One region of the Streptomyces sp. NPDC008137 genome, then DNA from elsewhere that is predicted to be linked to it. Evidence: predicted binding sites of a transcription regulator. Region 1 holds the regulator's gene; each other region holds the start of a gene.
What was found. The regulator HrcA, encoded in region 1, represses chaperone genes, less so after heat shock. The targets are predictions, from matches to a motif close to TTNGCACTCNGNNNNNCNGAGTGCNAA.
Positions count from the first base shown of each region.

Region 2: the regulator HrcA is predicted to act here: its motif matches at 6,862-6,888, upstream of groL (chaperonin GroEL).
Region 3: the regulator HrcA is predicted to act here: its motif matches at 8,000-8,026, upstream of groES (co-chaperone GroES).

Region 1 is NZ_JBIBHN010000001.1:227,662-238,251, reverse strand. Features, by position in the region: gene ACFZBT_RS01040 (HAMP domain-containing protein) at 1-3,194, opposite strand, end outside; gene ACFZBT_RS01035 (SpoIIE family protein phosphatase) at 3,297-5,528, shown strand; gene hemW (radical SAM family heme chaperone HemW) at 5,580-6,812, shown strand; gene ACFZBT_RS01025 (DUF3097 family protein) at 7,014-7,811, opposite strand; gene ACFZBT_RS01020 (MBL fold metallo-hydrolase) at 7,843-8,574, opposite strand; gene hrcA (heat-inducible transcriptional repressor HrcA) at 8,746-9,762, shown strand; gene dnaJ (molecular chaperone DnaJ) at 9,762-10,590, shown strand, end outside.
Region 2 is NZ_JBIBHN010000049.1:26,958-37,547, reverse strand. Features, by position in the region: gene ACFZBT_RS39300 (hypothetical protein) at 1-738, shown strand, start outside; gene ACFZBT_RS39295 (Uma2 family endonuclease) at 793-1,464, shown strand; gene ACFZBT_RS39290 (hypothetical protein) at 1,478-2,047, shown strand; gene ACFZBT_RS39285 (carboxylesterase family protein) at 2,058-3,608, opposite strand; gene ACFZBT_RS39280 (NADH:flavin oxidoreductase) at 3,704-4,825, opposite strand; gene groL (chaperonin GroEL) at 5,077-6,699, opposite strand; gene ACFZBT_RS39270 (cold-shock protein) at 7,195-7,398, opposite strand; gene ACFZBT_RS39265 (MoaD/ThiS family protein) at 7,847-8,122, opposite strand; gene thrC (threonine synthase) at 8,225-9,511, opposite strand; SAM riboswitch class I at 9,530-9,686, opposite strand; gene ACFZBT_RS39255 (glucosyl-3-phosphoglycerate synthase) at 9,847-10,590, shown strand, end outside.
Region 3 is NZ_JBIBHN010000003.1:13,071-23,660, forward strand. Features, by position in the region: gene ACFZBT_RS06080 (glycoside hydrolase family 3 N-terminal domain-containing protein) at 1-218, opposite strand, end outside; gene ACFZBT_RS06085 (substrate-binding domain-containing protein) at 382-1,470, shown strand; partial or broken gene ACFZBT_RS06090 (cellulose binding domain-containing protein) at 1,684-1,842, shown strand; gene ACFZBT_RS06095 (LCP family protein) at 1,937-2,980, shown strand; gene ACFZBT_RS06100 (YciI family protein) at 3,121-3,477, shown strand; gene ACFZBT_RS06105 (sigma-70 family RNA polymerase sigma factor) at 3,732-5,003, shown strand; gene ACFZBT_RS06110 (SAM-dependent methyltransferase) at 5,015-6,178, opposite strand; gene ACFZBT_RS06115 (polysaccharide deacetylase family protein) at 6,269-7,192, shown strand; gene ACFZBT_RS06120 (polysaccharide deacetylase family protein) at 7,189-7,956, shown strand; gene groES (co-chaperone GroES) at 8,126-8,434, shown strand; gene groL (chaperonin GroEL) at 8,556-10,181, shown strand; gene ACFZBT_RS06135 (ester cyclase) at 10,254-10,590, opposite strand, start outside.

The DNA.
Region 1 (10,590 bases):
AGGAGATTGCGCAGGATCTGCTGCAGCCGCTGCTCGTCCGAGTACATCTCGCGCGGCACGCCCTCGCCGACGGCGACCTCGAAGGCGAGCCCCCGGTCGATGGTGAGGGGGCGGAACGTGGCGTGGACGTAGTCGAGCAGCTTGACGAGCGGCAGCCGCTTGGGCCGTACGTCCATCCGGCCCGCCTCGATCTTCGACAGGTCCAGGATGTCGTTGATCAGTTGCAGGAGGTCCGAGCCCGAGCGGTGGATCGTCGTCGCGAACTGCACCTCCTGGTCGGAGAGACGGCCGTCGGGGTTGTCGGAGAGCAGCCGGGCCAGGATCAGCAGGGAGTTGAGCGGTGTGCGCAGCTCGTGCGACATGTTGGCCAGGAACTCGGACTTGTACTGGGAGGACGTGGCCAGCAGGGCGGCCTTCTCCTCCAGTTCGGCGTTCGAGCGCTGGAGTTCGCCCTGCTGCTTCTGGAGTTCGTCCGAGCGCTCCTGGAGCTGCATGGCGAGGCGCTGGGACTCGCCGAGCAGGGACTCCGTGCGGGAGTTGGCGATGATGGTGTTGATGGCGACGCCGATGGTGTTGACGAACTGGTCGAAGAACGCCAGGTGCACATCGGAGAAGCGGGAGAACGAGGCGAGCTCGATGACACCGAGGAGCTTGTCCTCGAAGAGGATCGGGATGATGACGATCGTGGTGGGGGCGGCTTCGCCCAGCCCGCTGTTGATCTTGATGTAGTCGGGCGGGGCGCCCTCCACCAAAATCCGCTTCTTCTCCCGGGCCGCCTGCGCGACCAGGCCGTGCACGGGCAGGCCGCCGGTCTCGACGGTGGCGTCCTGGGCGGCGCCGTAGCCGGCGATGAAGGCGAGCCCCTTGGTGGGAACCGTCGCCCCGTCCTGCTCCGGGTCCGCCAGGTAGAACGCGCCGTACTGGGCGTTCACCAGCGGGGTCAGCTCCCGGAGTATCAGGTCGGCGACCTCCATCAGGTCGCGGTGGCCCTGCATCAGAGCGGCCAGGCGGGCCAGATTGGACTCCAGCCAGTCCTTCGCGCGGGTCGTCTCACGGAGGTTGGCCACCATCAGGTTGATGTTGTCCTTCAGCTCGGCGACCTCGCCGCGGGTCTCGACCGTGATCGAGCGGGACATGTCGCCCTGGGCCACCGCGGAGGCGACCTCGGCGATCGCGCGGACCTGGGTGGTGAGGTTGAGCGCGAGCTCGTTGACGTTCGTCGTCAGGCGTTTCCAGGTGCCGTAGACGCCCTCGACCCGCGCCTGGCCGCCCAGCTGGCCCTCGCTGCCGACCTCGCGGGCCACACGGGTGACCTCGGAGGCGAAGGAGGACAGCGTGTCGACCATCGTGTTGATCGTGGTCTTCAGCTCCAGGATCTCGCCGCGCGCGTCCACGTCGATCTTCCGGGACAGATCGCCCTGCGCCACGGCCGTCGCCACCTGGGCGATATTGCGCACCTGGGAGGTGAGGTTGTCGGCCATGTAGTTGACGTTGTCCGTCAGGTCCCGCCAGACGCCGGAGACGCCCAGCACCTGGGCCCGGCCGCCGAGCCGGCCGTCGGTGCCGACCTCGCGGGCCACGCGGGTCACCTCGTCGGCGAAGGCGCGCAGCTGCTCCACCATCGTGTTGACGGTGTCCTTCAGCTCCAGGATCTCGCCGCGGGCGTCGACCGTGATCTTCTTCGACAGGTCGCCGTTGGCGACGGCGGTGGTGACCTGGGCGATGTTGCGGACCTGGGAGGTCAGGTTCAGCGCCATGAAGTTGACGTTGTCGGTGAGGTCCTTCCAGACGCCGGAGACGCCCCTGACCTGGGCCTGGCCGCCGAGGTTGCCTTCGGTGCCGACCTCGCGGGCGACGCGGGTGACCTCGTCGGCGAACGCGGAGAGCTGGTCCACCATCGTGTTGATCGTGGACTTGAGCTCCAGGATCTCGCCCTTGGCCTCCACCGTGATTTTCTTGCCGAGGTCGCCCTGGGCGACGGCGGTGGAGACGAGGGCGATGTTCCGCACCTGGGAGGTGAGGTTGTCCGCCATGAAGTTGACGTTGTCGGTGAGGTCCTTCCAGACGCCGGAGACGCCCCTGACCTGAGCCCGGCCGCCGAGATTGCCCTCGGTGCCGACCTCGCGGGCGACGCGGGTGACCTCGTCGGCGAACGCGGAGAGCTGGTCCACCATCGTGTTGATGGTCGACTTGAGCTCCAGGATCTCGCCCTGCGCGGCGACCGTGATCTTCTGGGACAGGTCGCCGTCGGCCACGGCCGTCGTCACCTGGGCGATGTTGCGGACCTGGGAGGTCAGGTTCGACGCCATGAAGTTGACGTTGTCGGTGAGGTCCTTCCAGACCCCCGACACGCCCCGCACCTGCGCCCGGCCGCCCAACTGGCCCTCGGTGCCGACCTCGCGCGCGACCCTCGTCACCTCGTCGGCGAAGGCGGAGAGCTGGTCGACCATCGTGTTCACGGTCAGCTTCAGCTCCAGCAGCTCGCCGGTCGCCTCCACCGTGACCGTGCGGGTCAGGTCGCCCCGGGCCACCGCTGTCGTCACGGCCGCGATGTCCCGCACCTGAGCCGTCAGCCGGGAGGCCATGGTGTTGACGGCCTCGGTGACGTCCCGCCAACTGCCCGACAGGCCTCGGACATTGGCCCGGCCGCCGAGCCGGCCTTCGGTGCCGACCTCGCGCGCGACCCGCGTCACCTCGCCCGTGAACAGGGACAGCTGGTCCACCATCGTGTTCACGGCCCGGCCGAGGCGGCGCAGGTCGCCGCGTAACTGCCGGGTCCCGTCGTGCAGATCGACCCGCTGGGTCAGATCGCCTCCGGCCACCGCGTCCAACACGCGCGTGGCGTTCGCCGCCGGGGCGACCAGGGCGTCGAGCAACTGGTTCACGTCATTGACGCGGGACGTCCACAGACCCTGGCCGGGACTCGCCGAGAGGCGCTCGTCGAGCCGGCCGTGCCGCACCAGTTCCCGTCGCACGCGCCGTGTCTCGGTGGTGAAGTGGATGCTGCGGTCCATGATCTGGTTGAAGACCGCGGTGAGTTCGGCCACCATCCCGTGGCCGGATTCCGGCACCTTGGTGAAGTCGCCGTCACGTGCGGCGGTCATCGCGGCGAGCAGTGGACGCAGATCGGATGTGCGAATCTGACCCTCTTCGTACCCATCTTCGACCACAGGAGTAGCACTGTTCTCACTCATGGCGGCCCACTTCGGTAACTCGGCGCTTATGGGCGTGGTCAGTCTGTCACCCTGTCGGCATCGACTGTGGCGTATTCGTACGAACTGCCCGGGGAGCTGTCCATGGGGGCCATTCCGACGCAACGGGAGACCGCCTTCCGTGCCTCGCAGGCACCTGCACACGCCTCGGAGACGCCTGTGTCCGTTGAGGACGAGCCCGTTTCCGAGGAGTCGGCACCGACCGCCGAGACGCTCACGCCCGACGCGTGCGCGTCGGCCTGCGCGGCGCCCGCACCCATATCCGAGGCGCCCGCACAGGAGCGCGCGCGGGCGCACGCGACCCTGTCCGGCAGCTCACTCGCGCCGGGCACCGCACGCGCCCTCGTGCGCTCGGCGCTCGCCGACTGGACCCGGCTCGGCCTGCCCGGCACCGGGCACCTCACCGACCGCCTCGCCGACGACGCCACGCTCGTGGTCAGCGAACTCGTCACCAACGCCGTCGTGCACGCCGGCACGGACGTCGAGCTGGAGTGCCGGTTGGAAAACGCCCACGGCGGCGACGACGGCGACGGTGACGACGGGGAGACGGTCGCGCTCGTCGTCGAGGTCTGCGACCACCACCCCTCACGCGCCCCGCGCGGCGGCGAACCGGAAACCCCGCACGACATCCCCGAGTACGGGCGCGGCCTGCGGCTCGTCGGCGCGCTCTCCGAGGCCTGGGGCATCACGTACCGCACGGGCCGGAAGACCGTCTGGGCGCGGCTGCCCGCCGGGGGGTGCGCGGCGGGCGAGCAGATCGAGGCGTACGCCGAGGAGCAGGCGCTGGCGCGCGGGCTGCGCGTGGCGGAGATCCTGGCGCCGGAGCCGCGCGAGGGGTGGGAGACCGAGGAGCCGGGGGATCCGGGCGAGCCGGGGCAGTCCGGGCGGCGGTGGCGTGACCGGCACGACCCGCAGGACTCCCACGGCTTACGGGACTGGCGTGACTGGAACGACGTACGGGACTGGCGGGACCGTCACGAGGGCGGCGGCGACGGACGCGACGGTGCCTGGCTGGGCCGTGGCGCCCTCTCCTTCCTCGCCGAGGCCTCCGACCTGCTCGCCGGGCAGCTCGACGAGGACCTGGTCGCCGCCCTCGCCGGGCAGCTGATCGTGCCGCGGCTGGCCGACTGGTGCGCGGTGTGGCTGGAGGACGAGGCCACCGGCGGCGGCTGGAGCGGCGGCGCCGGAGCGGGCGGGGCGCGCCTGGCCCGGGTCTGGCACGGCAGCGAGAACCGCATCGAGGAGCTGCGCCGGGCCCTGGAGAAGGACCCGCCGCACTCGTCCGACCCGCCCGGGTCCGGGCCCGTCGACTACCCCTGGCCGGGCGAGGCGCTCGGTGACGCGCCCGGCGAGCCGGGGTCGGCGCTCGCGTACCGGCTGGTCGCCGGGGGACGCCCGCTGGGCACCCTGGTCATCGGCAGGTCCGGGGCCGCCGGCTTCCCCGACGAGATCACCGGCCTCGTGGAGGACCTCAGCCGCCGCGTCGCCCTCGCCATCGGCGCCGCCCGCCAGTACGCCCGCCAGGCCACCATCAGCGCCGTCCTCCAGCGCGGCCTGCTGCCCGGCGCCGTCGCCGAGATCCCCGGGGTGCGCAGCGCGCTCGTCTACGAGCCGTACGACAAGGGCGGGCCCAGCGGCGACTTCTACGACCTGTTCCCGGCAGGTGACGGCCGCTGGTGCTTCGCCGTGGGCGACGTCCAGGGCAAGGGGCCCGAGGCGGCCGTCGTGATCGGCCTGGCCCGGCCCTGGCTGCGGCTGCTGGCCCGCGAGGGCTACCGGGTCGCCGACGTCCTCGACCGCCTCAACCAGCTGCTGCTCGACGACGCCACGGAGGCCGCCGACGCCGCGGCCCGGGCACTGGTGGCCGCGGGCGCCCGGCCGACCCCGCCCGGCGACGGCCCCCAGACACGCTTCCTGTCCCTGCTCTACGGCGAACTGGTCCCCTTCGACGGCGGCGTCCGCTGCACCGTCGCCTCCGCCGGGCACCCCCTCCCGCTGCTGCTCGGCGCGGGCGGCGAGGTCCACACGACAGCGCGGCCGGGGACCCTCCTGGGCGTCGTCGAGGACGCCGCGTACACCAGCGACACCTTCGAGCTGCGGCCCGGCGACACGCTGCTGTGCGTCACCGACGGCGTGACCGAGCGCCGCTCCGGCTCCCGCCAGTTCGACGACGAGGACGGGCTCGCGGCGGCGCTGGCCGGGTGCGCGGGACTGGACGCCGAGCTGATAGCCGAGCGGATCAAGCGGCTGGTGCACGAGTTCGGGGCGAGGCCGCCGGCCGACGATCTCGCGCTGCTGGTGCTGCAGGCGGAGTAAGCGGACGGAGTGCGGAGGGGGAGTCGCCGCGGGTGCTGGACAATGGAAGGCATGCCTTCCGCACTTCCCGACGGCGAGCCCGTCCCCGACGACGGCGCGCTGCCCGCCTCCGCGCTCGCCGGGGCCGCCGGCCGTCCGCTCGGGTTCTATCTGCACGTCCCGTACTGCGCGACCCGCTGCGGCTACTGCGATTTCAACACCTACACGGCGACCGAGCTGCGCGGCACGGGCGGTGTGCTGGCCTCCCGTGACAACTACGCCGAGACGCTGGTCGAGGAGGTCCGCCTGGCGCGCAAGGTGCTGGGTGATGATCCGCGGCCCGTTCGCACGGTGTTCGTGGGCGGGGGGACGCCCACGCTGCTGGCCGCCGGTGATCTCGTACGGATGCTGGGCGCGATCCGTGACGAGTTCGGGCTGGCGCCGGATGCCGAGGTCACGACGGAGGCGAATCCGGAGTCGGTGGATCCGGCGTATCTGGCCGCGCTGCGCGAGGGCGGCTTCAACCGGGTCTCGTTCGGTATGCAGAGTGCGCGGCAGCATGTGCTGAAGGTGCTGGACCGTACGCACACGCCGGGGCGGCCGGAGGCGTGTGTGGCGGAGGCCCGGGCGGCTGGGTTCGACCATGTGAACCTGGACCTGATCTACGGCACGCCGGGGGAGAGCGACGACGACTGGCGGGCGTCGCTGGACGCGGTGCTGGAGGCCGGCCCGGATCACGTCAGTGCGTACGCGTTGATCGTCGAGGAGGGTACGCAGCTCGCGCGGCGTATTCGCCGGGGCGAGGTGCCGATGACCGACGATGACGTACATGCCGACCGGTATCTGATCGCGGACGAGGTTCTCTCGGGCGCGGGCTTCGAGTGGTACGAGGTGTCGAACTGGGCGACCTCGGCGGCCGGGCGGTGTCTGCACAACGAGCTGTACTGGCGGGGGGCCGACTGGTGGGGGGCCGGGCCGGGGGCGCACAGCCATGTGGGGGGCGTTCGGTGGTGGAACGTCAAGCATCCGGGGGCATACGTGGGTGCGCTGGCGGCGGGGCGGTCGCCCGGGGCCGGGCGGGAACTGCTGAGCGAAGAGGATCGGCGGGTCGAGCGGATTCTGCTGGAGCTGCGGCTCAGGGAGGGCGTGCCGCTGTCGTTGCTCAGGGCGGAGGGGATGGCCGCCTCGCGGGCGGCGCTGGCGGACGGGCTCCTGGAGAAGGGCCCGTACGACGAAGGACGGGCCGTGCTCACGCTGCGGGGGCGGTTGCTGGCGGATGGGGTGGTGCGGGATCTGGTGGACTGAGGTGCTGGGCGTGGGGGCTCGGGGCGGGGCGTCGCGCAGCCCGGCGTGGCGGGGTGCCTCCCCCACTCTCGGCTTCGCTCGAGCGGGGGGACCCCCACCGCCCACCCGTGCCGCCCTGGGGGCACCTCCCAGGCCCTTTAGGCACTGGGGGAGGCACGCATGCCCGCAGCCAGGGCGGTGCGCATGCCCGCAGCTATGTAGCTACGCGGTTACGAAGTCGATCAGTTCTTCCACTCTGCCCAGCAGCTCTGGCTCCAGGTCCTTGTAGGAGCGGACCCCCGAGAGGATTCGCTGCCAGGCCGCGCCCGTGTTGGGCGGCCAGCCCAGGGAGCGGCATACGCCCGTCTTCCAGTCCTGGCCGTGGGGGATGCGGGGCCAGGAGCCGATGCCCAGGGACGCCGGCTTCACCGCTTCCCAGATGTCGATGTACGGGTGGCCCACCACCAGGGCGTGCTCGCTCGTCACCGACTGCGCGATACGCCACTCCTTCGAGCCCGGCACGAGGTGGTCCACGAGGACGCCCAAGCGCGCGTCCGGGCCGGGGGCGAAGTCGGAGACGATCGCGGGCAGGTCGTCGACGCCCTCCAGGTACTCCACGACCACGCCCTCGATGCGCAGGTCGTCACCCCACACCTTCTCGACCAGCTCGGCGTCGTGCCGGCCCTCGACGTAGATGCGGCCGGCGCGGGCGACACGCGCGCGTGCGCCCGGGACGGCCACCGAACCGGAGGCGGTGCGCGTGGGGCGGGCGGGGCCGGACGGCGGGCGGACCAGCGTCACCACCCTGCCCTCCAGCAGGAAGCCGCGCGGCTCCATGGGGAACACGCGGTGCTTGCCGAAGCGGTCCTCCAGCGTCACCGTGCCCGCCTCGCAGCGGATCACCGCACCGCAGAATCCCGTACCCGCCTCCTCGACCACGAGGTCCGGCTCCGCCGGGACCTCGGGCACCGGCTTCGGCTTCTTCCACGGCGGGGTCAGGTCGGCGGAGTACTGGCGCATTCGAATGACGATAGGAGAAGGCGTACGGCGATCACCGCGACACGCCGAAACGCGCCGCCAGCGCGTCCCGCTGGGCCCGGACGAACGCCGCGTCCACCACCGCTCCGTGACCGGGCACGTACAGCGCGTCCTCGCCGCCCAGGTCGAGCAGCCGGTCCAGCGCGGCCGGCCAGTGCGACGGCACGGCGTCGGGGCCCGCCTGGGGCTCGCCGGACTCCTCGACCAGGTCGCCGCAGAACACCACCTCCGGATCACCCGGCACCAGCACCGCCAGGTCGTGCGCGGTGTGCCCCGGGCCCACGTTCGCCAGCAGCACCTGGCGTCCGCCGCCCAGGTCGAGCGTCCACTCGCCGGAGACCAGATGGCGGGGCGGGACCAGCCGGTCCGCCGACTCCCGCGCGACAGGCTCCGCCAGGCCGTTGCGTACCGCGTCCGCGCGCAGCTCCTCGCGGTCCCGCACGCGCGTGAGGACCGCGTCCACGCCCACCGCGCCGAACACCTCCGCCTCCGGGAACGCCGCCGCGCCGAAGACATGGTCGAAGTGGGGGTGGGTCAGCGCGAGATGCGTCACACGGTGACCCGTGAGCGACTGCGCCTGCGTGCGCAACCGCGCGCCCTCGGCCAAGCTCGACCCCGCGTCGATCATGAGGACCGCACCCTCACCGGCGACCAGCCCCGCCGTGCAGTCCCACACCGGAAGCCGGCACCGCCCCACCCCGGCGGCCACCCGCTCCCATCCGAGCTCTTCCCAAGTCACCGTCATACGGCGACGCTAGCGGTGACACCCGTCGCGAGCACGACAGCGATGACCAGCCTTGCCCGCGGCGCACCCCACCGCCGTACACTGGGCCGGGGAACGCTGGCACTCGCACGCGCAGAGTGCCAGGCCACGACCGGCAGGGCAGCGAGCGGAAGACTTCTGGAGGTGTGCGCGATGCTCAGTGAACGCAGGCTTCAGGTGCTCCGCGCCATCGTCCAGGACTACGTCGGCACCGAGGAGCCCGTCGGCTCCAAGGCCCTCACCGAGCGGCACAGCCTCGGCGTCTCCCCGGCCACCGTCCGCAACGACATGGCGGCCCTCGAGGACGAGGGATACATCGCCCAGCCGCACACCAGTGCCGGGCGCATCCCCACCGACAAGGGCTACCGGCTGTTCGTGGACAAGCTGGCCGGCGTCAAGCCGATGACCGCGCCCGAGCGGCGCGCGATCCAGAACTTCCTCGAGGGTGCCGTCGACCTCGACGACGTCGTGGCGCGTACGGTACGGCTCCTCGCGCAGCTCACGCGCCAGGTGGCCGTCGTGCAGTACCCGTCGCTGACCCGGTCGACCGTGCGGCATGTGGAGTTGCTCTCCCTCGCGCCCGCGCGTCTGATGCTCGTCCTGATCACGGACACCGGGCGGGTCGAGCAGCGGGTGGTCGACTGCGTGGCGCCCTTCGGCGAGGCCTCGCTCGCGGATCTGCGCGCACGGCTCAACAGCCGTGTCGCGAACCGCCGTTTCGCGGATGTGCCGAGTTTGGTGGAGGATCTGCCGGAGGCGTTCGAGCACGAGGACCGGGGTACGGTTTCCATGGTGCTCTCCACGCTTCTGGAGACGCTCGTCGAGGAGAACGAGGAGCGGCTGATGATCGGCGGCACCGCCAATCTCACTCGCTTCGGGCATGACTTTCCCCTGGTGATCCGGCCGGTGCTGGAGGCACTCGAGGAGCAGGTCGTGCTCCTCAAGCTGCTCGGCGAGGCCAAGGATCCGGGCGTGACCGTACGTATCGGTCATGAGAACGCCCACGAAGGACTCAACTCCACGTCCGTCGTGTCGGTCGGCTACGGTTCGGGCGGCGAGGCAGTCGCCAAGCTCGGCGTGGTCGGACCGACCCGCATGGACTACCCGGGAACGATGGGAGCGGTACGCGCAGTGGCACGGTACGTCGGACAGATCCTGGCGGAGTCGTAGTGGCCACGGACTACTACGCCGTACTCGGCGTGCGCCGCGACGCGTCGCAGGAAGAGATCAAGAAGGCCTTCCGGCGGCTCGCACGCGAGCTGCACCCGGACGTCAACCCCGATCCGAAGACCCAGGAGCGGTTCAAGGAGATCAACGCCGCTTACGAGGTGTTGTCGGACCCGCAGAAGAAGCAGGTCTACGACCTCGGCGGCGACCCGCTCTCGCAGGCCGCGGGCGGCGGCGCGGGCGGCTTCGGAGCCGGTGGCTTCGGGAACTTCTCCGACATCATGGACGCGTTCTTCGGCACGGCGTCGCAGCGCGGTCCGCGCTCGCGCACCCGCCGCGGCCAGGACGCCATGATCCGGATCGAGGTCGAGCTCGACGAGGCCGCCTTCGGTACGACCAAGGACATCCAGGTCGACACGGCCGTCGTCTGCAACACCTGCAGCGGCGAGGGTGCCGCGCCGGGGACCAGCGCGCAGACGTGTGACATGTGCCGCGGCCGCGGCGAGGTGTCGCAGGTCACCCGGTCGTTCCTCGGCCAGGTCATGACCTCCCGGCCCTGCCCGCAGTGCCAGGGCTTCGGGACCGTGGTGCCGACGCCGTGCCCGGAGTGCGCCGGTGACGGCCGCGTCCGCTCTCGGCGGACCCTGACCGTGAAGATCCCCGCGGGTGTCGACAACGGCACGCGCATCCAGCTCGCCGGTGAGGGCGAGGTCGGGCCGGGTGGCGGTCCCGCCGGTGACCTCTACGTCGAGATCCACGAACTCCCGCACTCCACGTTCCAGCGGCGCGGCGACGACCTGCACTGCACGGTCACCATCCCGATGACCGCGG
Region 2 (10,590 bases), on a different contig from region 1:
CCACCGCGCGAAGCCGCCATCGCCGCTTACCTGGACCGCCTCCCCGACGGCGCCGACATCTCCGTAAAGACGCTGGCCAAACAGCTCCCGTACGGACAGTGCGCCCTCGGCACGGCCCTCAACCGCATCCAGCGGGCAGGCCACTTGCGCCGAGGCCGGGAGTGCATGACGGCAGAGGACGGCAGCTCCCGCTGGATCACTCGAACGTGGTTCACCCGCACCGCCCGGGACGACGACTGGTGGGCCGCCTTCACCCGCGGCGACGCACCGCGGCCGCAGGCAGCGGCTCGCCCCACCCGCTCCCGGGCGCACATCCTCCTCGCCGCCCTCGGCCGCACCGCCCCCGTCCTGTCCCTCTCCGAACGGGACTGCGCGACGCTCGCTCCACTCGTGGCGGACTGGTTCGCGCGTGGCGCCTCGGAGGGCGACGTACTGCGGGAGCTGACATCCGGCCTGCCGACTCCCGTCCACCACGCCGCGGCCCTGGTCCGAAGCCGCCTGACCAGCAAACTTCCGCCCCCACCCGCCCCGCGCCCGCCCCTACGGGTCCTGGAGTGCGCGAACTGCGGTGCCCCGGGGCGTCCGGAAACCCTGCCAGGGGGCCGTTGCAGCGCCTGCCGGGGCGAACACGCCCCCGCACAACCCCCTGCACCCCTCTCCGCCTCCACGGTCCACGCGCACGCGGCCGGTATCCGCGCCGCAATGTCCCAACGACTACAAGAGAAGGCACACGCATGACAGCTCCTACGGTGCGCCTCACTCCCCAGGGCACGATGGAAGGGAGGAGGCACCATGACCCCTGGTACCGCTGACCGTCCGCTGATGCCCATCGAGGACTTCGAGGCTTTTGCCGACGCGGCCCCGGAGACCGTGCGGCTCGAGTACGTCGACGGGCGCGTCCGCACGAAGGACCCGCTCAGCGTCGAGGACTTCGAAGAGCTGGAACGCCGCGCGCCGGAGACCGTGCGGCTCGAGTACATCAACGGAAAACTAGAGGTCAAGGCCATGCCGGACGGCAACCACAGCGAGATTCACATGTGGCTGCTCGAGCAGTGTCTGCACCATCGGCCCGACCTGCGGCTCCATCACGAGCGAGGCGTCCGGACCGAGGCCTACCGCAAGGGCCGTGCCCGGGCCGGCGGGGCTCTCGTACGACGGGGGCACTTCAAAGGGCACGGTGAGTGGTCAGCCGCCAACGGCGTCCTCATGGTCGTCGAGATCACCTCCCACGACCGTGACACCAACCAGCGGGACCGCATCGACAAGCCCGTCGGATACGCGGCAGTGGACATTCCCGTCTACCTGCTCATCGACCGCGACCACAACACGGTCGTCGTGTACAGCGAACCCGAGGACGGCCTGTACCAGCAAAAAGCGTCGTACTCCTGGGGCACCCCGGTCGAGCTGCCCGAGCCTCTCGGCTTCACGCTGGACACCGAAGAACCCAAGGACTACGCCGACTGAGGACAATGGGCGTATGAACCACGCCCAGCTGACCGCCCTAGGCCGAGCCCTCCGAGTCCTCGGCGAGCACGGCGAGGCCCTCACCTCCGACACCCCGGACGCCAAGCTGCACGAGGTCAAGGCCGACCTGAAGCGCGCGCTGGACCTGCTGGACGAGAGCGTCACGGGCGCCGCGCCCAGCACCCGCTGCGCCGAGCATCCGAACGGCCCGGTCGACGAGAACGCCCCCGACCTGTGCCTGCTCTGCGAGACCCGCCGCAGGAGCGCCCGCCGGAACGAGTTCAACGGACCCGCCCCGCAGCCGCCGCAGACCGAGCCCGTCCAGTCCCGCTACGGCGTGAGCGGCGACCGCCCCCAGCCCCAGCAGCGCTGGCTGCCCGAGCTGTGGAACGGCCAGGCCTGGCAACTGTGCGGGACCCCGCGCCGGGACCGCCGCGAGGCCGAGCTGTTCATCAACGCCCAGCGCCGCGCACCCCGGGCCGCCATGGCGTACCGGCTGGTGCACGAGTTCACCGACTACGAAGTGCTGCGGGTGTGGGGGACGCCGGTGAAGGTCGACATCGAGCCCATGGGCAACCTGTAGCGGCGCCGGCTCACAGCAGCGGCAGGGCAGGGAACCCGTAGCCCTCCCACAGACGCCGCGACGTCTCCTCCGGGTAGGCGCCGACCACCGGCTCCGCGTCCAGCACCTGCACCAGCCGCTCCTGCTCGTCGTACGCCGGCCAGCCCGGGTCCCCCGACCACGCGAAGGCCGTCCAGGACGCGCGGAAGCGCGCCGACAGCGCCAGGGCCTCGGCGGGCGGCTCCCCGCCCCCGAACGTCAGCAGCCCCAGGTCCGCCCCGTACGTGCCGAACAGCAGCGGGATGTCCAGGCCGTGGCAGGCACCGAGCGCGCCGCCGTTGCCCGGGGCCGGCCAGGTCAGTTCGTACACATGGGCGCGTCCGCCACCCGCCCGCTGCGCCTCGGCCAGGTGCAGGCTGGGCATGTTGAACAGCCAGTCCGTCTGAACGCGTTCGTAGAGCTCGCCCGGGGAGGCGTCGGGGAAGGCCGCGCGATAGGCCTCTTCGCCGCCGGGGGCGAAGAGGCGAAGGGCCGAGGTCGCCTGCTCCCGCGTGATCTGGCCCAGTTGACCCGCCATGGCGATGAAGAGGCGGAACTCGTCGCGGTTGTGGCCGACGAGGAGGTCGATGTCCTTCGCCGAACCGGCCGCCAGCGCCTGCCACGGCGTGGTCGGCAGCACCTCGCCGTCGACCACGGGAGAGAAGGGCGTGACCGTGGGCGCCGCCTGGCCCCAGCGGTCGACGTACTGGAGCATCTTGGCGCCCAGCGTCTCGCCGGCCGACGTCAGCCGGTGCGGGGCGATCGTCGAGAGGTCGGCGACCGTGGGGCGCAGCCCCACCTCGGCGGCCAGGGCGAGACCGATGTCGCGGGCGAGTGCGTCGGAGAAGAACGTCCCCGGCACGCTCTGTGCGATCGCCCGCCGGAAGAGCCCGGCCGCGCGCGGCATGGAGAGCAAGGAAGCCACGGAACCCGCGCCCGCCGACTCTCCGAAGACCGTGACCTGGTCGGGGTCGCCGCCGAACGCCTCGATGTTTTCGCGGACCCACTCCAGCCCGGCGACCTGGTCGAGCAGGCCGCGGTTGGCGGGGGCGCCCTCGATGGACGCGAAACCCTCCATGCCCAGGCGGTAGTTGAGGGAGACGACCACCACGTCACCGTCGGTCGCGATATGGCGGGCGTCGTAGCCGGGGCTGCCGGAGTGGCCCAGCTTGTAGGCACCGCCGTAGATCCACACCATCACCGGACGGCGGGCCGCCGGGTCGGCTTCGGGGGTCCAGACGTTGACCGTGAGCCACTCGTCGCCCTCGGGGACGTCGAGCAGGCCCGGCCCGCCCAGGCTGCCGACGTCCTGCGGGGGCGGCGGGCCGAAGGCGTACGCGTCGCGTATGCCGTCCCAGGGCTGGGCAGGGCGCGGGGCCTGGAAGCGGGCCTCGCCCACCGGGGGCGCGGCGAAGGGGATGCCGCGGAAGACGGCGAGCCCCTCCTCCTTCCGGCCCCGTACCGCACCGGCGGTCGTACGGACCACTGGTGCGGGTTCGTCCGATGGGCCACCCGCCGACGGGCGGGACTCGGTCGTCGTCATCTGGAGCTCCTCACGAATGCCGGTGAACAGGCGCTCCGCCAGTGTCATTGACTGACGCAAGTAAATCCAGAGTCGCAGGACCCCCGGCCCCCGGGTCAGCTGAGGGTCTTCAGCGCCGCCGGGTCGTACGGGGCCGTGTCCTCGAAGCGGCCGTCCAGCACCTTGGCCGCCCACTGCGGGTCCTGGAGCAGCGCCCGGCCGACGGCGACCATGTCGAACTCGTCGCGCTCGAAGCGGTCCAGGAGGTTGTCGAGGTCGTTGACCTCGGCGCCCTGGCCCTGGAAGGACTTGAGGAAGTCGACGCCGTTCAGGCCGACCGAGCCGACGGTGATGGCGGGCTTGCCGGTGAGCTTCTTGGTCCAGCCGGCCAGGTTGAGGTCGGAGTCCTCGAACTCGGGCACCCAGTAGCGGCGGGTCGAGGCGTGGAAGGCGTCGACGCCGGCGGCCGCGAGCGGGGTCAGGATCGACTCCAGCTCCTCGGGCGTCTCCGCGAGGCGGGCGTCGTAGGCCTCCTGCTTCCACTGCGAGTAGCGGAAGATGATCGGGAAGTCGGCGGAGACGGTCTCGCGGACGGCCGCGACGATCTCCTCGGAGAGCTTGGCGCGGGCGACGCGGTCGCCGCCGTAGGCGTCGGTGCGGCGGTTGGTGCCCTCCCAGAGGAACTGGTCGAGCAGGTAGCCGTGGGCGCCGTGGAGTTCCACGCCGTCGAAGCCGATGCGCTCGGCGGCGGCCGCGGCCTCGGCGAAGGCGCCGATGACGGCGTCGATGTCGGCCTGGGTCATGGCCTTGCCGGTGGGCTCGTCGGCGCCGATGCGCAGGCCCGAGGGGCCGACGGCGGGGGCGTCCGCGAACGGCGGCTCGCCCTGGTTGCGGACCATGCCGATGTGCCACAGCTGCGGCACGATCGTGCCGCCCGCGGCGTGCACCGCGTCGGCGACCTTCGCCCAGCCCGCGAGCTGCTCCTCGCCGTGGAACCGGGGCACGCTGTCGCTCTGCCCGGCCGAGTCGTGCCCGACGTAGGTGCCCTCGGTGACGATGAGGCCGACTCCGGCGGCGGCACGGCGTGAGTAGTACGAGACCACGTCCTCGCCGGGGACGCCGCCCGGGGAGAACATCCGGGTCATCGGCGCCATCGCGATGCGGTTCGGGACGGTCAGGCCGCCCAGTGTTACGGGCCGGGACAGGATTTCGGCGGCGCGGGAGGCGGCGGCAGTCACTCAGGGGCTCCTTCGGATACCGGACAGTATGTGCATACGCATAAGACAGACCTACGCTTCAACCACCCGGTCCGCCCCTGCCATCCCGCCCGCACTGTGACCCCGCACACGCCCGCGCCCGCCCGCACCCACCCGCACACGCCCGGACCCCGCACGCGCCCGAGGGCGGCACCCCCTGCCCGGATACCCGGAACAGGGAGTGCCGCCCTCGGCAAGACCGTTGATCAACCCGGGGAATCCCCAGGGGTCGATCAGAAGTCCATGTCACCGCCCGGCATGCCGCCACCGGCGGGCGCGGCGGCCTTCTCCGGCTTGTCGGCGATGACGGCCTCGGTGGTGAGGAACAGCGCGGCGATGGAGGCGGCGTTCTGCAGCGCGGAACGGGTCACCTTCGCCGGGTCGATGATGCCCTCGGCGATCATGTCGACGTACTCACCGGTCGCGGCGTTCAGGCCGTGGCCGACCTGGAGGTTGCGGACCTTCTCCACGACGACGCCGCCCTCGAGACCACCGTTGACGGCGATCTGCTTCAGCGGGGCCTCCAGCGCGAGCTTCACGGCGTTGGCGCCGGTCGCCTCGTCACCGTCGAGCTCCAGCTTCTCGAAGACCTGGGAGGCCTGGAGCAGGGCCACGCCACCACCGGCGACGATGCCCTCCTCGACGGCCGCCTTGGCGTTGCGCACGGCGTCCTCGATGCGGTGCTTGCGCTCCTTGAGCTCCACCTCGGTGGCGGCACCGGCCTTGATGACCGCCACGCCACCGGCGAGCTTCGCCAGGCGCTCCTGCAGCTTCTCGCGGTCGTAGTCCGAGTCGCTGTTCTCGATCTCGGCGCGGATCTGGTTGACGCGGCCGTTGACCTGGTCGGTCGAGCCGGCACCGTCGACGATGGTCGTCTCGTCCTTGGTGATGACCACCTTGCGGGCCTTGCCCAGCAGGTCGAGCGTGGCGTTCTCCAGCTTGAGGCCGACCTCCTCGGAGATCACCTCGCCGCCCGTGAGGATGCCGATGTCCTGCAGCATCGCCTTGCGGCGGTCGCCGAAGCCCGGGGCCTTGACGGCGACGGACTTGAAGGTGCCGCGGATCTTGTTGACGACCAGGGTCGACAGGGCCTCGCCCTCGACGTCCTCGGCGATGATCAGCAGCGGCTTGCCGGACTGCATGACCTTCTCGAGGAGCGGCAGCAGGTCCTTGACGTTGCTGATCTTCGAGTTGGCGATCAGGATGTACGGGTCGTCGAGGACGGCCTCCATACGCTCCATGTCGGTGGCGAAGTACGCCGAGATGTAGCCCTTGTCGAAGCGCATACCCTCGGTGAGCTCCAGCTCCAGACCGAAGGTCTGGGACTCCTCGACGGTGATGACGCCTTCCTTGCCGACCTTGTCCATCGCCTCGGCGATGAGCTCGCCGATCTGGGTGTCGGCGGCGGAGATGGAGGCCGTGGAAGCGATCTGCTCCTTGGTCTCGACGTCCTTCGCCTGCTCCAGCAGGGCGGCGGAGACGGCCTCGACGGCACGCTCGATGCCGCGCTTGAGGGCCATCGGGTTGGCGCCGGCGGCTACGTTGCGCAGACCCTCCTTGACCAGGGCCTGGGCGAGAACGGTCGCGGTGGTCGTACCGTCACCGGCGACGTCGTCCGTCTTCTTGGCGACTTCCTTGACCAGCTCGGCGCCGATCTTCTCGTACGGGTCCTCGAGCTCGATCTCCTTGGCGATGGAGACACCATCGTTGGTGATCGTGGGGGCGCCCCACTTCTTCTCGAGGACGACGTTGCGACCCTTGGGGCCGAGCGTCACCTTGACGGCGTCCGCGAGCTGGTTCATGCCGCGCTCGAGGCCGCGCCGCGCCTCCTCGTCGAACGCGATGATCTTGGCCATGTGAAGTGGTCCCTCCAGGACTGGGGGTGATTACTTCGGACCGCGCCCGCGCCCGCGACGGACGGCTCGCCAGCCTCGTGGTTCCTTCCCCACACGGCCTGCGGGCCTCACCGACCCGGTCCTTACGTTGTCACTCTCACCTTCAGAGTGCTAACGCAATGATTAGCACTCGGCCTAGGCGAGTGCAAGCGCCTCTCGGGATACGGCGGCCCGCTCAGCCCCCGGCGAACGGGGCGCGCCCGGCTCATCCGCAGGCCGCGGACAGCGCTACGGCGGATCACCCGAGACGGGGCGCCCTCGGGCGCGGCGGACTTCCACGAACCGCCGCCCCGCCGCCCTTCGCCCCCCCGCCGCCCTTCGCCCCCCCGCCGCCCTTCGCCCCCCCGCCGGCCCTTCGCCCCGGCCGCCCGCCGGACAGACCGAAGGGCCCGCACCCCAGGGGGTGCGGGCCCTTCAGAGAAGACCTGCCGCTTGCGGTTTGTCGTGGTCGCGCGTTCAGGCAGCGACGCGAACCATGTCGGCCTGTGGACCCTTCTGGCCCTGCGAGATCTCGAACTCGACCCGCTGACCCTCTTCAAGGGTGCGGTAGCCGTCCATCTGAATCGCGCTGTAGTGGACGAAAACATCCGCACCACCGTCGACCGCGATGAAGCCGTACCCCTTCTCCGCGTTGAACCACTTGACGGTGCCCTGAGCCATGCCTAACTCCCCTATTACTGGCCCTTGCACAGATCCGCACTTCGCGGATCCGGGTCAGACCTCACCCCCCACGGATTGGGGGCGTGCGCCGGAACGCGTCGACCGCGGCCGAATGTATCTGTCCAACTGCCCTCTGCAACAGGTCAATCGGACGAGAATTCTGGACGTGCGGCATCCGGAATGTGGGGAGAATTCGCCAGACTTCAGGGCAAGTCGGGCCACACAAAGGGAACAAAAGCCGCGAAAGACACACACACTTTGGCTACATCTTGTCGGGCCCGCGGCAGGAATTCAGGGTGGCCGATCAGGGGATCGGGGTCGCGTTCCCCAACTGTACCGCGCTCAACCACACAGAATTGCCCCCTCCGCTTCTCTCACGGAGGGGGCAATTCAATCAACGCTCAGTGACGGCCGTTACCGATGGTAATAATCAAGCCGGTCGACCGGTTCAGCCGCCGGCGACGGCCGGAATGATCGACACCCCGGCGCCGTCCGGCGTGGCCGTCTCTAGGCCCTGCTCGAACCGCACGTCGTCGTCGTTGACGTAGACGTTGACGAACCGGCGCAGCTTGCCCTGGTCGTCCAGCACCCGGGCGGCGATCCCGGTGTGGTTCTTCTCCAGATCGGCGATGACCTCCCCGAGGTTCCCGCCCTCGGCGGCGACCTCGGCCTGCCCGCCGGTGTAGGTACGCAGGATGGTGGGGATTCGAACGGTGACGCTCATCGGAATATGACCTCCGGTTTCGGTTGAGCTACGGCTGGGCCGCGCACCCAGGGGCGCGGGGAACTGCGCGACCAGCCCCCACCGGCCCGCAGCAAGCAACGATCAGACGAGTCCGGCGTCCCGGAACGAGTCCAGGTTGGGCCGGATGGTCGCGGTCAGCCCGGTCCCCGCAACCGCGTCCAGCGTCTTGAGACCATCCCCCGTGTTCAGGACCACCGTGGTCTTGGCAGGGTCGAGCACCCCGTTCTCAAGCAGCTTCTTCGTCACCCCCACCGTCACCCCACCGGCGGTCTCCGCGAACACCCCCTCGGTCCGCGCGAGCAACTTGATCGCCTCGACGACCTGCTCATCCGTCACGTCCTCCACGGCCCCACCCGTACGCCGCGCGATGTCCAGCACGTACGGCCCGTCCGCCGGGTTGCCGATCGCCAGCGACTTGGCGATGGTGTCCGGCTTCTGGGGACGTACGACGTCGTGCCCGGCCTTGAACGCCGTGGACACCGGCGAGCAGCCGAGCGCCTGCGCGCCGAAGATCTTGTACGGCTTGTCCTCGACGAGACCGAGCTTGATCAGCTCCTGCAGCCCCTTGTCGATCTTCGTGAGCTGCGAGCCGGAGGCGATCGGCACGACCAGCTGGTCGGGGAGCTGCCAGCCGAGCTGCTCGCAGATCTCGTACGCCAGGGTCTTGGAGCCCTCGGCGTAGTACGGCCGCAGGTTGACGTTGACGAAGCCCCAGCCCTCGCCGGCCGGGTCGCCGATCAGCTCGGAGCAGAAGCGGTTCACGTCGTCGTAGTTGCCCTCGATGCCGACGAGCTCGCCGCCGTAGACCGCGGCCATGACGACCTTGCCCTGCTCCAGGTCGTGCGGGATGAACACGCAGGAGCGGAAGCCGGCGCGGGCCGCGGCGGCGCCCACCGCACCGGCGAGGTTGCCGGTGGAGGAGCAGGACAGGGTGGTGAAGCCGAAGGCGCGGGCGGCCTCCAGGGCCTGGGCGACGACGCGGTCCTTGAAGGAGTGCGTCGGGTTGCCGGAGTCGTCCTTGACGAAGAGCTTGCCGGCGTCGACACCCAGCTCACGCGCGAGGTTGTCGGCCTTGACGAGCTTGGTCCAGCCGGGGTTGATGTTCGGCTTGTCCGCGACGTCGGCCGGGACCGGCAGCAGCGGGGCGTAGCGCCAGATGTTCGCGGGGCCCGCTTCGATGCGCTTGCGGAGCTCTTCGGTCTCGTAGGCCGAGAAGTCGTAGGCGATCTCCAGCGGGCCGAAACACTCCTCGCACGCGAAGACCGGGCCGAGGGGAACGCGGTGGCCGCACTCGCGGCAGCTCAGGGCGGCGGCGGGGCCGAGGTCTACGGTGGATTCGGTGGTGCTTGCAACAGTCTGCGCAGCCATGTGAGGCGAGGCCCTTTCTCCTCATCTTCCTCACGACGCATCTCGCCGTGAGACGGATTTGGCACCTTCCCGAGCCGGGAGCCTCGCGCGTGTGGTCGACGGTGACCTACGAGTACCGACTGGAGGGTTGCCGGGACTTCAACGGGCCGTTTCCCTCTGTCCCTCTGGATGAGCTGTATTCGGTTGTCGTGTCGACGTGGGTTGACCCCGGACATGCGATGGTCACCCGCGTTGTTCAAGACTGTAACCGACGACCAGGACAGTTGAGATAGTCGTCCGAACCGCGAGATGGCTCACAGTCCGTCCCGCCGAGAGCACGCAGAGGAGCCGCCACGGTGCTGGAAGAAGTCGAGCGCTGGCTGAGCACCCGTTCCTGGTCCGCGACCGATCGCCCCCTCCACCAGATACTCGCCGCCAAGCAGCGCACGGGCCAGACGGTCAGTGTCGTGCTGCCCGCGCTGAACGAGGAGGAGACCGTCGGCGACATCGCCGCCGTGATCCGCCACGACCTGATGCGGCAGGTGCCGCTCGTCGACGAGCTGGTCGTCGTCGACTCGGGCTCGACGGACGGTACGTCGGAGGTGGCGGCGGCCGCGGGCGCGACGGTGGTGCACCGGGACGCGATACTCCCGCGGCTGCCCGCGGTGCCCGGCAAGGGCGAGGTGCTGTGGCGCTCGCTGCTCGCCACCCGCGGGGACATCGTCTGCTTCGTCGACGCGGACCTGCGGGACTTCTCCTCCGACTTCGTCTCCGGGATCGTCGGCCCGCTGCTCACCGACCCGGACGTGGACCTGGTCAAGGCCATGTACGACCGTCCGCTCGGCGGCGCCGCCGGGCAGGGCGGCCGGGTCACCGAGCTGATGGCACGCCCGCTGCTCAACATGCACTGGCCGCAGCTGGCCGGCTTCGTGCAGCCGCTCGGCGGCGAGTACGCGGCCCGCCGCTCGCTGCTGGAGCAGCTGCCGTTCCCCGTCGGGTACGGCGTCGAGCTGGGCATGCTGGTCGACGCCCTGCACCTGGCGGGCCTGGACTCCCTCGCCCAGGTCGACGTCGGGGTGCGCAAGCACCGGCACCAGGAC
Region 3 (10,590 bases), on a different contig from region 1:
TGGCCCAGGCCGCGCGTGATCAACTCGTCCCATGCTTCGGCGGAGTAGTCCACGGTCATGTCGTGCTGATGCGGAGCGACCCCCTCGCCGTCCGTCGAAGCGCCCACCCACACGCCGTACAGCTGGGCGGTCTTCTCGTCCAGGGTCATCCGGGAGAGCAGGTCGTCGACGCGGGCGGCGGCGGGCAGCGCGGGGTCACGCCAGGGCACGGTGGTCATGAAGCTCCTGTCGGGTGGACGGACGGCCCTCTCACGGACTGTGCTGACGAGCGCTTCTCGTGAACGTGTCTACGAATGTTTCGATGTGTGCTCCGAATGTTCCGGGAACCTATGGCGCCACGAGGACTTCGTCAAGAGGGCCCGCAGGGTTACGATCGCCGCCATGACTTCCCCGGAGCCCGCTGAAAGCCGGCCGCAAACCCGGACGCAAGACCGGACGCAAACCCGGACGCAGGGGCGCACCGCGCAGACCGCGACGCTCGCCGAGATCGCCCGTGAGGCCGGTGTGTCGGCGCCGACTGTTTCGAAGGTCCTGAACGGCCGTGCCGATGTCGCCCCGGCCACCCGGGCCCGTGTCGAGGACCTGCTGCGCGCCCACGGCTACCGGCGCCGCCGCGCCGAGGCGACCCGTTCGCCCCTGATCGACCTGGTCTTCCACGAGCTGGAGAGCGCCTGGGCGATGGAGGTCATCCGGGGCGTGGAGAACGTGGCGCGGGACGCCGGGCTGAGTGTGGTGCTGTCGGAGAGCGCCGGGCGGCTCACCCCCGGGCGGACCTGGGCCGACCAGGTCGCCGCGCGCCGCCCGCACGGCGTCGTCCTGGTGCTGTCCGGGCTCGACGCGTCCCAGCGAGCGCTGCTGACCAGCCGCTCCATCCCGTTCGTGGTTATGGACCCGGCCGGCGACCCGGGCGCCGACGTGCCGTCGATCGGCGCGACCAACTGGCAGGGCGGCCTCGCGGCCACCCGGCACCTGGTCGAGCTGGGGCACCGCAGGATCGGCGCGATCACCGGGCCCTCGCAGATGATGTGCAGCCGCGCCCGGGTCGACGGCTACCGGGCCGCCCTGGAGACGGCCGGGCTGCCGGTGGACCCCGGGCTGATCGCGGACGGCGACTTCCACCACGAGGCCGGCTACCGGCGGGGCCTGGAGCTGCTGCGCCGCCCGGACCGGCCGACCGCCGTCTTCGCCGGGAACGACCTCCAGGCGCTCGGGCTGTACGAGGCCGCGCGCGAACTGGGGCTGCGCATCCCCGAGGACCTGAGCGTGGTCGGGTTCGACGATCTGCCGGTGGCGCCCCTGGTCGGGCCGCCGCTGACGACCGTACGGCAGCCGCTGACGGAGATGGCCGAGGCGGCGGCCAAGCTGGTCCTCGACCTGGGCCGCGAGGGTTCCCCGGCGGCGACCCGGGTGGAGCTGGCGACGAGCCTGGTGGTGCGCAGCAGTACGGGGGAGCCGCCGGCCGGAAGGTGACGTATTGACGGGTGGGCTTGACGGGTGGGCGGGCGTCTCCGCACTCCTCCGAAGCCAATCGGTTGCACCACCGAAACTTTCGGAGGCATCGCGATGAGATCGCTGAGATCAAGCATGAGATCGCTGAGATCGGGCTTCGTCACCTCCCTGCCGGCCGGCGCCGTGACGGCCGGTTCCCTGCTGGTCGCGGCTCCCGCGGCACACGCCGCCGACACCCCGCCCTGGAACGCGAGCTGCACCCAGTCGGGGGCGGCAGTCAGTTGTGTGAACGCCTCGCACAACGGTTCGGTGCCGGATGGTGGTTCGGTGACGTTCGGGTTCAACGGCTCGTGGAGCGGGAGCAATCCGGTGCTGGTGGTGACACTGGGGTGAGAACGGGCCCGTCCGGCCCACGAAGTCTGAGAATTTCCGAAGAAAAGGCGCGGCGAGGGCCCTGCCCGTAATAATTCGGACTTACGTTCCTGGCGTGACGGGACGCGAGGGGAACGGCGACGAGAGCAGAGGCACGGGCCGGCGGTCGACCGCGCTGCGGACCGCCGGCCTCACCCTGACGGCCCTGCTGATGCTGGCCGCCGCGGCGGCGGGCTGGGCCTACTGGCAGCTCGACAGCAACATCAAGAGCATCGACATCGACAACGCGCTGGGCGACAACCGCCCGCCGAGGCCGGTGATCGCACCCTCGCCCTCCGCTTCCGCTCTGCCCAGCGGGGCGCTCAACATCCTGGTCCTGGGCTCGGACTCGCGCGGCGGCGAGGAGAACCAGAGGCTCGGCGGCGGCGACAGCTCGGGTGCCCGCTCCGACACGGCGATGGTCGTCCACCTCGACGCCGGGCGGACCAGCGCGACGGTGGTGAGCATCCCGCGCGACACCCTGGTCACGCGCCCGTCCTGTCCGCGCTCCTCCGGAGGGGCGACGGCGGTGGCCTATCAGTCCATGTTCAACAGCGCGTACGCGGTGGGCGGTCCGGTCTGCGCCGTGAAGACGGCCGAGTCGCTCACCGGCGTCCGCATGGACCACTACATCGAGATCGACTTCTCCGGCTTCGCGAAGCTCGTGGACGCGCTGGGCGGCGTCACCGTCACCACCGAGGAGGACATCGCCGACGACCACAGCCATCTGCGTCTGAAGGCGGGCACCCACCATCTGGACGGCACCCGGGCCCTCGCCCTGGCCCGTACCCGGCACGGCATCGGCGACGGCAGCGACCTCGGCCGCATCGGCCTCCAGCAGACGCTGGTGAAGGCGCTGCTGGAGCGGATCGCCGCACAGAACCTGCTCACCGACCCGGCGAAGCTGTACCGGGTCGCGGACGCGGTGACCGCCGGCCTCACCACCGACACCGGCCTGGACTCCCTGACCGATCTGACCCGGCTCGGGCAGAGCCTTCAGGGCCTGTCGGCGAGTCGGGTGCGGACGGTGACGATGCCGGTGGTGCGGGCGCCGTCGGACCTCAACCGGGTGGTGGCCGAGGAGCCCGAGGCGGGGAGGCTGTGGGAGTCACTGCGCTGACCTGCGGGAACGTGGCTCAGGGTTGAGCCGGAAAAGAATCTCGAAGAAAACGCGGCGACCGTGTCGATCCCGGGGTCTCCCGATCGACGTAGGGATGAGAGCGGGGAAGGGCCCCGCTCCGAAGGACCCGAGGAGTCACCATGCCGCGCTTTCTCACCCTGATCCGCATCGACGAGAAGAACGCACCGGCCGAGGGCCCGAGCCCCGAGCTCATGGAGCGGATGGGCGCGCTCCTGGAGGAGATCACCAAGGCCGGGGTCATGCTCGACACGGCCGGGCTCACCCCGAGCTCGGACGGCAGCCGGGTGACCTGGGAGGGCGGTCGGCTGTCCGTCACGGACGGGCCGTTCACCGAGGCCAAGGAGGTCATCGGCGGCTACTCGATCAGCCAGTGCAAGGACAAGGCCAAGGCGATCGAGTGGGCCAAGCGGTTCCTGTCCGTGCACGAGGACTACTGGACGATCACGGCTGAGGTCCGGCAGATCACCGAGGACTGACGGGGCCTGGCCTGGCGCCTTGCGGTTTCGTCGTGGGTCGGGGCCGTGTCGGGGGGTGTCCGTCCTCGGAACGTCGCGATGGGGTCGGACGCCGACTGACTGTTCGTTGACGCGACAACCGCTGCGGGCGGACACCCCCCGACACGGCCCCTTCCGCGCGTGCGCGGGTGCGGGTCCGCGTCGCTGCCGGCTGGCTTGCCGTGGGTGTCTGACTGAGTGAATCGCTTGGACGGGTGCCGCCGAGGGTGTCTGATGTGGGCTGTGACAGCGCAGCCCGCCCCGGACCCGAGCGGCACCGGCACGGCAAAACGGTCTTCCGCATCGAGTCGCCCCGCGTCATCGCCGGCGTCGCCCGGATCGTCCGGGACGTCGGCATCGCCGAGGAACTCGCGCAGGACGCCCTGGTCGCCGCCCTGGAGCAGTGGCCGCGGGACGGGGTGCCCGACAACCCCGGCGCCTGGCTCATGGCCACCGCCCGCAACCGCGCCGTCGACCTGGTCCGCCGACGGGAGAACTACGCCCGCAAGCTGACGGAGATCGGCCGCGATCTGTCGACCGTGTCTGCCCCCGAGGAGCCCGCGGACCCCGACGACATCGACGACGACCTGCTGCGCCTGGTCTTCACCGCCTGCCACCCGGTGCTGTCCACCGAGGCCCGCACCGCCCTCACCCTGCGCCTCCTCGGCGGCCTCACCACGGCCGAGATCGCCCGCGCCTTCCTGGTCCCCGAGGCGACGGTCGCCCAGCGGATCGTGCGTGCCAAACGCACCCTGGCCACGCGGAACATCGCCTTCGAGGTGCCCTCCGGACCCGACCGCGAGGCCCGTCTCGGCTCCGTCCTCGACGTCATCTACCTCATCTTCAACGAGGGCTACGCCGCCACGGCCGGCGACGACTGGCTCCGCCCGTCCCTGTGCGAGGACGCCCTGCGGCTGGCCCGGGTGCTCTCCTCGCTCATGCCGAAGGAGTCCGAGGTGCACGGCCTGACCGCGCTCCTGGAGTTCCAGGCGTCCCGCACGGCGGCCCGCACCGGCCCCTCCGGTGAACCGGTTCTCCTGGAGGAGCAGGACCGGGCCCGCTGGAACCGCATGCTCATCGCCCGTGGCGTCGCGGCGCTGGGCAGAGCCGATGCCGCCTCCTCGGGCGCTCCGGGCCCGTATCTGCTGCAGGCCGCCATCGCCGGCTGCCATGCGCACGCGTACACGTACGAGGAGACCGACTGGCCGCGCATCGCCGTGCTGTACGGCCTGCTGGCCGCCCGCTCCCCGTCCCCGGTCGTGGAGCTGAACCGCGCGGTGGCCGTCTCCATGGCCGAGGGCCCGGCCGAGGCCCTGACGATCGTCGACGCCCTGACCGACGACCCCGCCCTGCGCGACTACCACCTGCTCCCCAGCGTCCGGGCCGACCTGCTCGCCCGGCTGGGCCGAACGGCGGAGGCCCGGGCCGAGTTCGAACGGGCGGCGTCGCTGACACGGAACGAGAGGGAGCGGGAGCTGCTGCTGCGCCGGGCGGCGGAACAGTCCTGACGGTGTCCCGGCTACGCGGGGTGCCCGATGAGCATCGCCGGTGCGCCCGCCACCCGGGTCAGGAACACCGTGGCCGCGTGCGGGCCCTGCGGCTTGACCTTCTTGCGGAGTTCCTCCGGCTCGACGGCCGAACCCCGCTTCTTGACGGTGAGCGTGCCGACCTGGCGTTCCCTCAGCAAAGCCTTCAGCTTCTTGACGTTGAAGGGGAGATGGTCGGTGATCTCGTAGGCGGTGGCGTAGGGGGTCGGGCGCAGGGTGTCGGCCGTGACGTACGCGATGGTCGCGTCGAGCAGGCCGCCGTCGACCCGGTCGGCCACCTCGGAGACCAGGTGGGCCCGGATCACGGCGCCGTCGGGCTCGTACAGGAAGCGGCCGGGTGGGCGGACCTCCGGGTCGGGCAGGCCGCGGGAGGGCAGGGTGCGGGGGCCCGGCAGCAGGGTGGCCCGGACCGCCCCCGGCTCGGTGCCGAACCACAGCACCGCCTCCTTCACGTCCCCGCCGTCGGAGATCCACTCGGCCTCCGCGTCCTCGGGCACCGCCTCGTGCGGGATGCCGGGGGCGATCTTCAGCGCGGCGGCCCGGGGGGCCCTGCGGGCGGCCGACACCGCCCAGGACAGGGGCGGTGAATAGGCCTCGGGGTCGAAGATCCGGCCCCGGCCGCCGCGCCGGGCGGGGTCGACGAAGACGGCGTCGTAGCCGGTCGTGTCCACCTCCGTGACATCGGCCTCCCGCACCTCGATCAGGCCGGCGAGACCCAGCGCGTCGGCGTTCGCCCGCGCCGCCGCGGCCGTCATCGGGTCCCGGTCCACGGCCAGCACCCGGATCCCGGCGCGCGCCAGCGCGATCGCGTCCCCGCCGATGCCGGAGCACAGGTCGGCGACCGAGGTGATCCCCAGGTCCTTCATCCGCTGGGCGCGATAGGCCGCCACACTCGCCCGGGTCGACTGCTCCACCCCGTTCGGCGTGAAGAACATCCGCCCCGCGTCCTCGGCCCCGAACTTCACCGCGGCCCGCTGCCGCAGCCGCGCCTGGCCCAGCGCCGCCGACACCAGCTCGGCGGGATGCGCCCGGCGCAGCCGCGTCGCCACGGCCAGCTCCTTCGCCGGGTCGGTGTCCCGCACCTCGTCGAGGAGGGCGCGGCCTTCGGGGGTGAGGAGGAGGGCGAGATCGTTCACCGGATCATTGTGGGCCAGTCGGTGGACGGTGTGCCGTCGGCCGCGGTGTCGGGGCGGGTTCGCGGCCGCCGACTGCGAGGATCCGGCATCATGCGAGCAGTCGTACAAAATGACAAAAGACGGGCAACGGGCGGCGTACGCATCGGACTCGTCGTGCTCGCCCTCGCCGCCATCGCCTCGGGCTGCGCGCAGACGGACGCCGGCCGGGTCGCCCCGGCCGGCGGTCAGCAGCCCCTCGAGGCGCCCCCGGCCCGCGCGCTCGACTCCTACGCCACCAAGCTGCGCGCCGCGCACGCCGCCCGTATCGCCGCGGCGCACCGCTGGGGGCTGCGGAGAGTCCCGCTGGCGGCCCCGCCGGCTCCCGGGAAGAAGCCCAGGATCAGGACCCGTAAGGGCTTCGAGGTGGACGGCCACCGGGAGCTGGACCTGCCACCCGTCTTCACCACGATCCCCACCCGGGACAAGGTCGTCTTCCTCACCATCGACGACGGCGCCGAGAAGGACCCGGAGTTCCTGCGGATGATGAGCGACCTCGACGTCCCGTACACCGCCTTCCTCAGCGGCTACCTGGTGAAGGACGACGACCGCTACTTCCGGCAGATGCAGTCCAGGGGCGTGGTCCTGAACAACCACACCCTCTGGCACCGCTACATGCCGGGTTTGTCGTACCGCGCGCAGCGGCGCGAGATCTGCGGCATGCAGCGCTTCATCGAGCGGCGTTACGGCACCCGCCCCACCCTCTTCCGCCCGCCCTTCGGCAGTTACGACAGGGCGACCCTGCGCGCGGCGAAGGCCTGCGGCATCGAGTACGCGCCCCTGTGGAACGCGGAGGTCTTCGCCGACCACTGGGAGTACCGCGAGGCGGACCGGAGGCTGCGCCCGGGCGACATCGTCCTCAGTCACTTCCGGGGCCGCGAGCAGTGGAAGGGCGCGATGCCCGACATGATCCGCCGCTTCCTGAACAAGGTCACGACCGAGGGATACGCGGTGGGGCGGCTGGAGGACTACCTGTGAGGCGGCTGCCGACGGCCGCCGCGCTCTGTGCGGGCCTGCTCCTGCTGGCCGGATGCGGCGGGGCGGCGGGGGAGCGGGCGGCAGCGGACGGCCGGGGCCAGGACCCGGCATCCGCGGCCGGCCCCCTCGCGCGTCCGGCGCTTCTGCCGCCCGTCGTGGACCGGGTCCGCACCCGGGACCCGGTCGTCTTCCTGACCTACGACGACGGCGCCGAACGCGACCCCGCCTTCGCCGGCCTCGTCCACGAACGGCGGCTTCCGGTCACCCTGTTCCTCACGGACAGCGTCGCGGGCCCCGGATACGGCCGGCTCGCCCGGCTGCGCGCGGTCGGCGCGTCCCTCCAGAACCACACCCTCGACCACCCGGCCCTGCGCGGCCTGCCCTACGCCGGCCAGCGCGCCGAGATCTGCGGCCAGCAGCACAAACTCCGCACCCGCTTCGGCGTCCGCCCCCACCTCTTCCGCCCGCCCTACGGCACCTACGACCGGGCGACCCTGCGCGCCGCCGCCGACTGCGGCAGCACGGCGGTCGTCCTCTGGCGGGCGTCCCTGTCCGCCGACGGCGAACTGACGTACACCCACGGCGAGCGGCGCCTTCGCCCCGGCGACATCATCTCCGTGCCATCGGCCCCGACGGAGCCCCTGTCGCCGACGGAACGGACCGTCCGGCTGCTGGGGGAGATCGAGGGGCGGGGGCTGCGGGTGGGGCGGCTGGAGGACTACCTCCGACACGAACTCCCCGGCCGACGCGCCGCGGGCAATTAGCAGTCCGCTTGACCGAGTGCTAATCGCGGTCATAGTCTCGGCTCTGGCACTCACCACTGGAGAGTGCCAACACAGCGACGGGCAGGTCCGGCACCCGCGACGACGGATCCACCTGGTCGCCACCTCAGACAGTTAACCCCGTGAGATCTCCGAAGGGGGAGGTCGGATCGTGACGACCACCAGCTCCAAGGTTGCCATCAAGCCGCTCGAGGACCGCATTGTGGTCCAGCCGCTCGACGCCGAGCAGACCACCGCCTCTGGCCTGGTCATCCCGGACACCGCCAAGGAGAAGCCCCAGGAGGGCGTCGTCCTGGCCGTGGGCCCGGGCCGCTTCGAGGACGGTAACCGTCTTCCGCTCGACGTCTCCGTCGGCGATGTCGTGCTCTACAGCAAGTACGGCGGCACCGAGGTGAAGTACAACGGCGAGGAGTACCTCGTCCTCTCGGCTCGCGACGTGCTCGCGATCGTCGAGAAGTAATTCACCCCGCATTACCAGCATTGCAGTGAACTGCGCCCCTGGCCCCCGCGATCTTATGAAGCCGGGCGTCGGGGGCGCGGTTCGTTTCACCCACGTTTTCCGAGAGGGCTGAACCGCTCCCATGGCGAAGATCCTGAAGTTCGACGAGGACGCCCGTCGCGCCCTCGAGCGCGGCGTCAACAAGCTTGCCGACACGGTCAAGGTGACGATCGGCCCCAAGGGCCGCAACGTCGTCATCGACAAGAAGTTCGGCGCCCCCACCATCACCAACGACGGTGTGACCATCGCCCGTGAGGTAGAGGTCGAGGACCCGTACGAGAACCTCGGTGCCCAGCTGGTCAAGGAGGTGGCGACCAAGACCAACGACATCGCGGGTGACGGTACGACCACCGCGACCGTGCTCGCCCAGGCGCTCGTGCGCGAGGGCCTGAAGAACGTCGCCGCCGGCGCCTCCCCGGCCGCCCTGAAGAAGGGCATCGACGCCGCCGTCGCCGCCGTCTCCGAGGACCTCCTCGCCACGGCCCGCCCGATCGACGAGAAGTCCGACATCGCCGCGGTCGCCGCGCTGTCCGCCCAGGACCAGCAGGTCGGCGAGCTCATCGCCGAGGCCATGGACAAGGTCGGCAAGGACGGTGTCATCACCGTCGAGGAGTCCAACACCTTCGGTCTGGAGCTGGACTTCACCGAGGGCATGGCCTTCGACAAGGGCTACCTGTCGCCGTACTTCGTGACGGACCAGGAGCGCATGGAAGCCGTCCTGGACGACCCGTACGTCCTCATCACGCAGGGCAAGATCTCCGCCATCGCGGACCTGCTGCCGCTGCTGGAGAAGGTCATCCAGGCCAACGCCTCCAAGCCGCTGCTGATCATCGCCGAGGACGTCGACGGCGAGGCGCTGTCCACCCTCGTCGTGAACAAGATCCGCGGCACCTTCAACGCCGTCGCCGTGAAGGCCCCCGGCTTCGGCGACCGCCGCAAGGCGATGCTGCAGGACCTCGCGGTCCTCACCGGCGCCACGGTCGTCTCCGAGGAGGTCGGCCTCAAGCTCGACCAGGTCGGCCTGGACGTCCTCGGCTCCGCCCGCCGCATCACCGTCACCAAGGACGACACCACGGTCGTCGACGGCGCCGGCAACAAGGACGACGTGCAGGGCCGCGTCGCCCAGATCAAGGCCGAGATCGAGTCCACCGACTCCGACTGGGACCGCGAGAAGCTCCAGGAGCGCCTCGCGAAGCTGGCCGGCGGCGTGTGCGTCATCCGCGTGGGTGCCGCCACCGAGGTCGAGCTCAAGGAGCGCAAGCACCGTCTGGAGGACGCCATCTCCGCGACCCGCGCCGCGGTCGAGGAGGGCATCGTCTCCGGTGGTGGCTCCGCGCTCGTCCACGCCGTGAAGGTCCTGGAGGGCAACCTCGGCAAGACCGGCGACGAGGCCACCGGTGTCGCCGTCGTCCGCAAGGCCGCCGTCGAGCCGCTGCGCTGGATCGCCGAGAACGCCGGCCTGGAGGGCTACGTCATCACCTCCAAGGTCGCCGAGCTCGACAAGGGCCAGGGCTTCAACGCCGCCACCGGCGAGTACGGCGACCTGGTCAAGGCCGGCGTCATCGACCCGGTCAAGGTCACCCGCTCCGCCCTGGAGAACGCCGCCTCCATCGCCTCCCTCCTCCTCACGACCGAGACCCTGGTCGTCGAGAAGAAGGAAGAGGAGGAGCCGGCCGCCGCGGGCCACGGCCACGGCCACGCCCACTGAGGCACCGACCTCGTAGCAGAAGCCCCCGTTCCGCCTCGCGCGGAACGGGGGCTTCTCCCTTGTGCGGGTGCTTCACAACTCCAGCGGATCGAGCGCCCCGAGCTGCTGCATCAGCCCCAGCCGGTCGTACTGCCACCAGCCCTCGGCGATCTTCCCGTCCGGAGTGCACCGGTGGACGGTCGTCCCGGTCATGGTGACGTCCTTCCCGGTCGGCGGAATCCCGAGGAAGTCGCCCTTGTGGTGCCCCTTCCAGGTCCACCGGGTGCACACCCGGTCGCCCTGGGCGAGCTGGTCCTCGATCGTGAACGAGAAGTCGAACCCGCCTCGCCACACCTCCACCTCGCGCCGCAGCGCGTCCAGCCCGATGACATCCTGCACATTGGCGGGATCGTGGTCGTGGTAGTCCTCG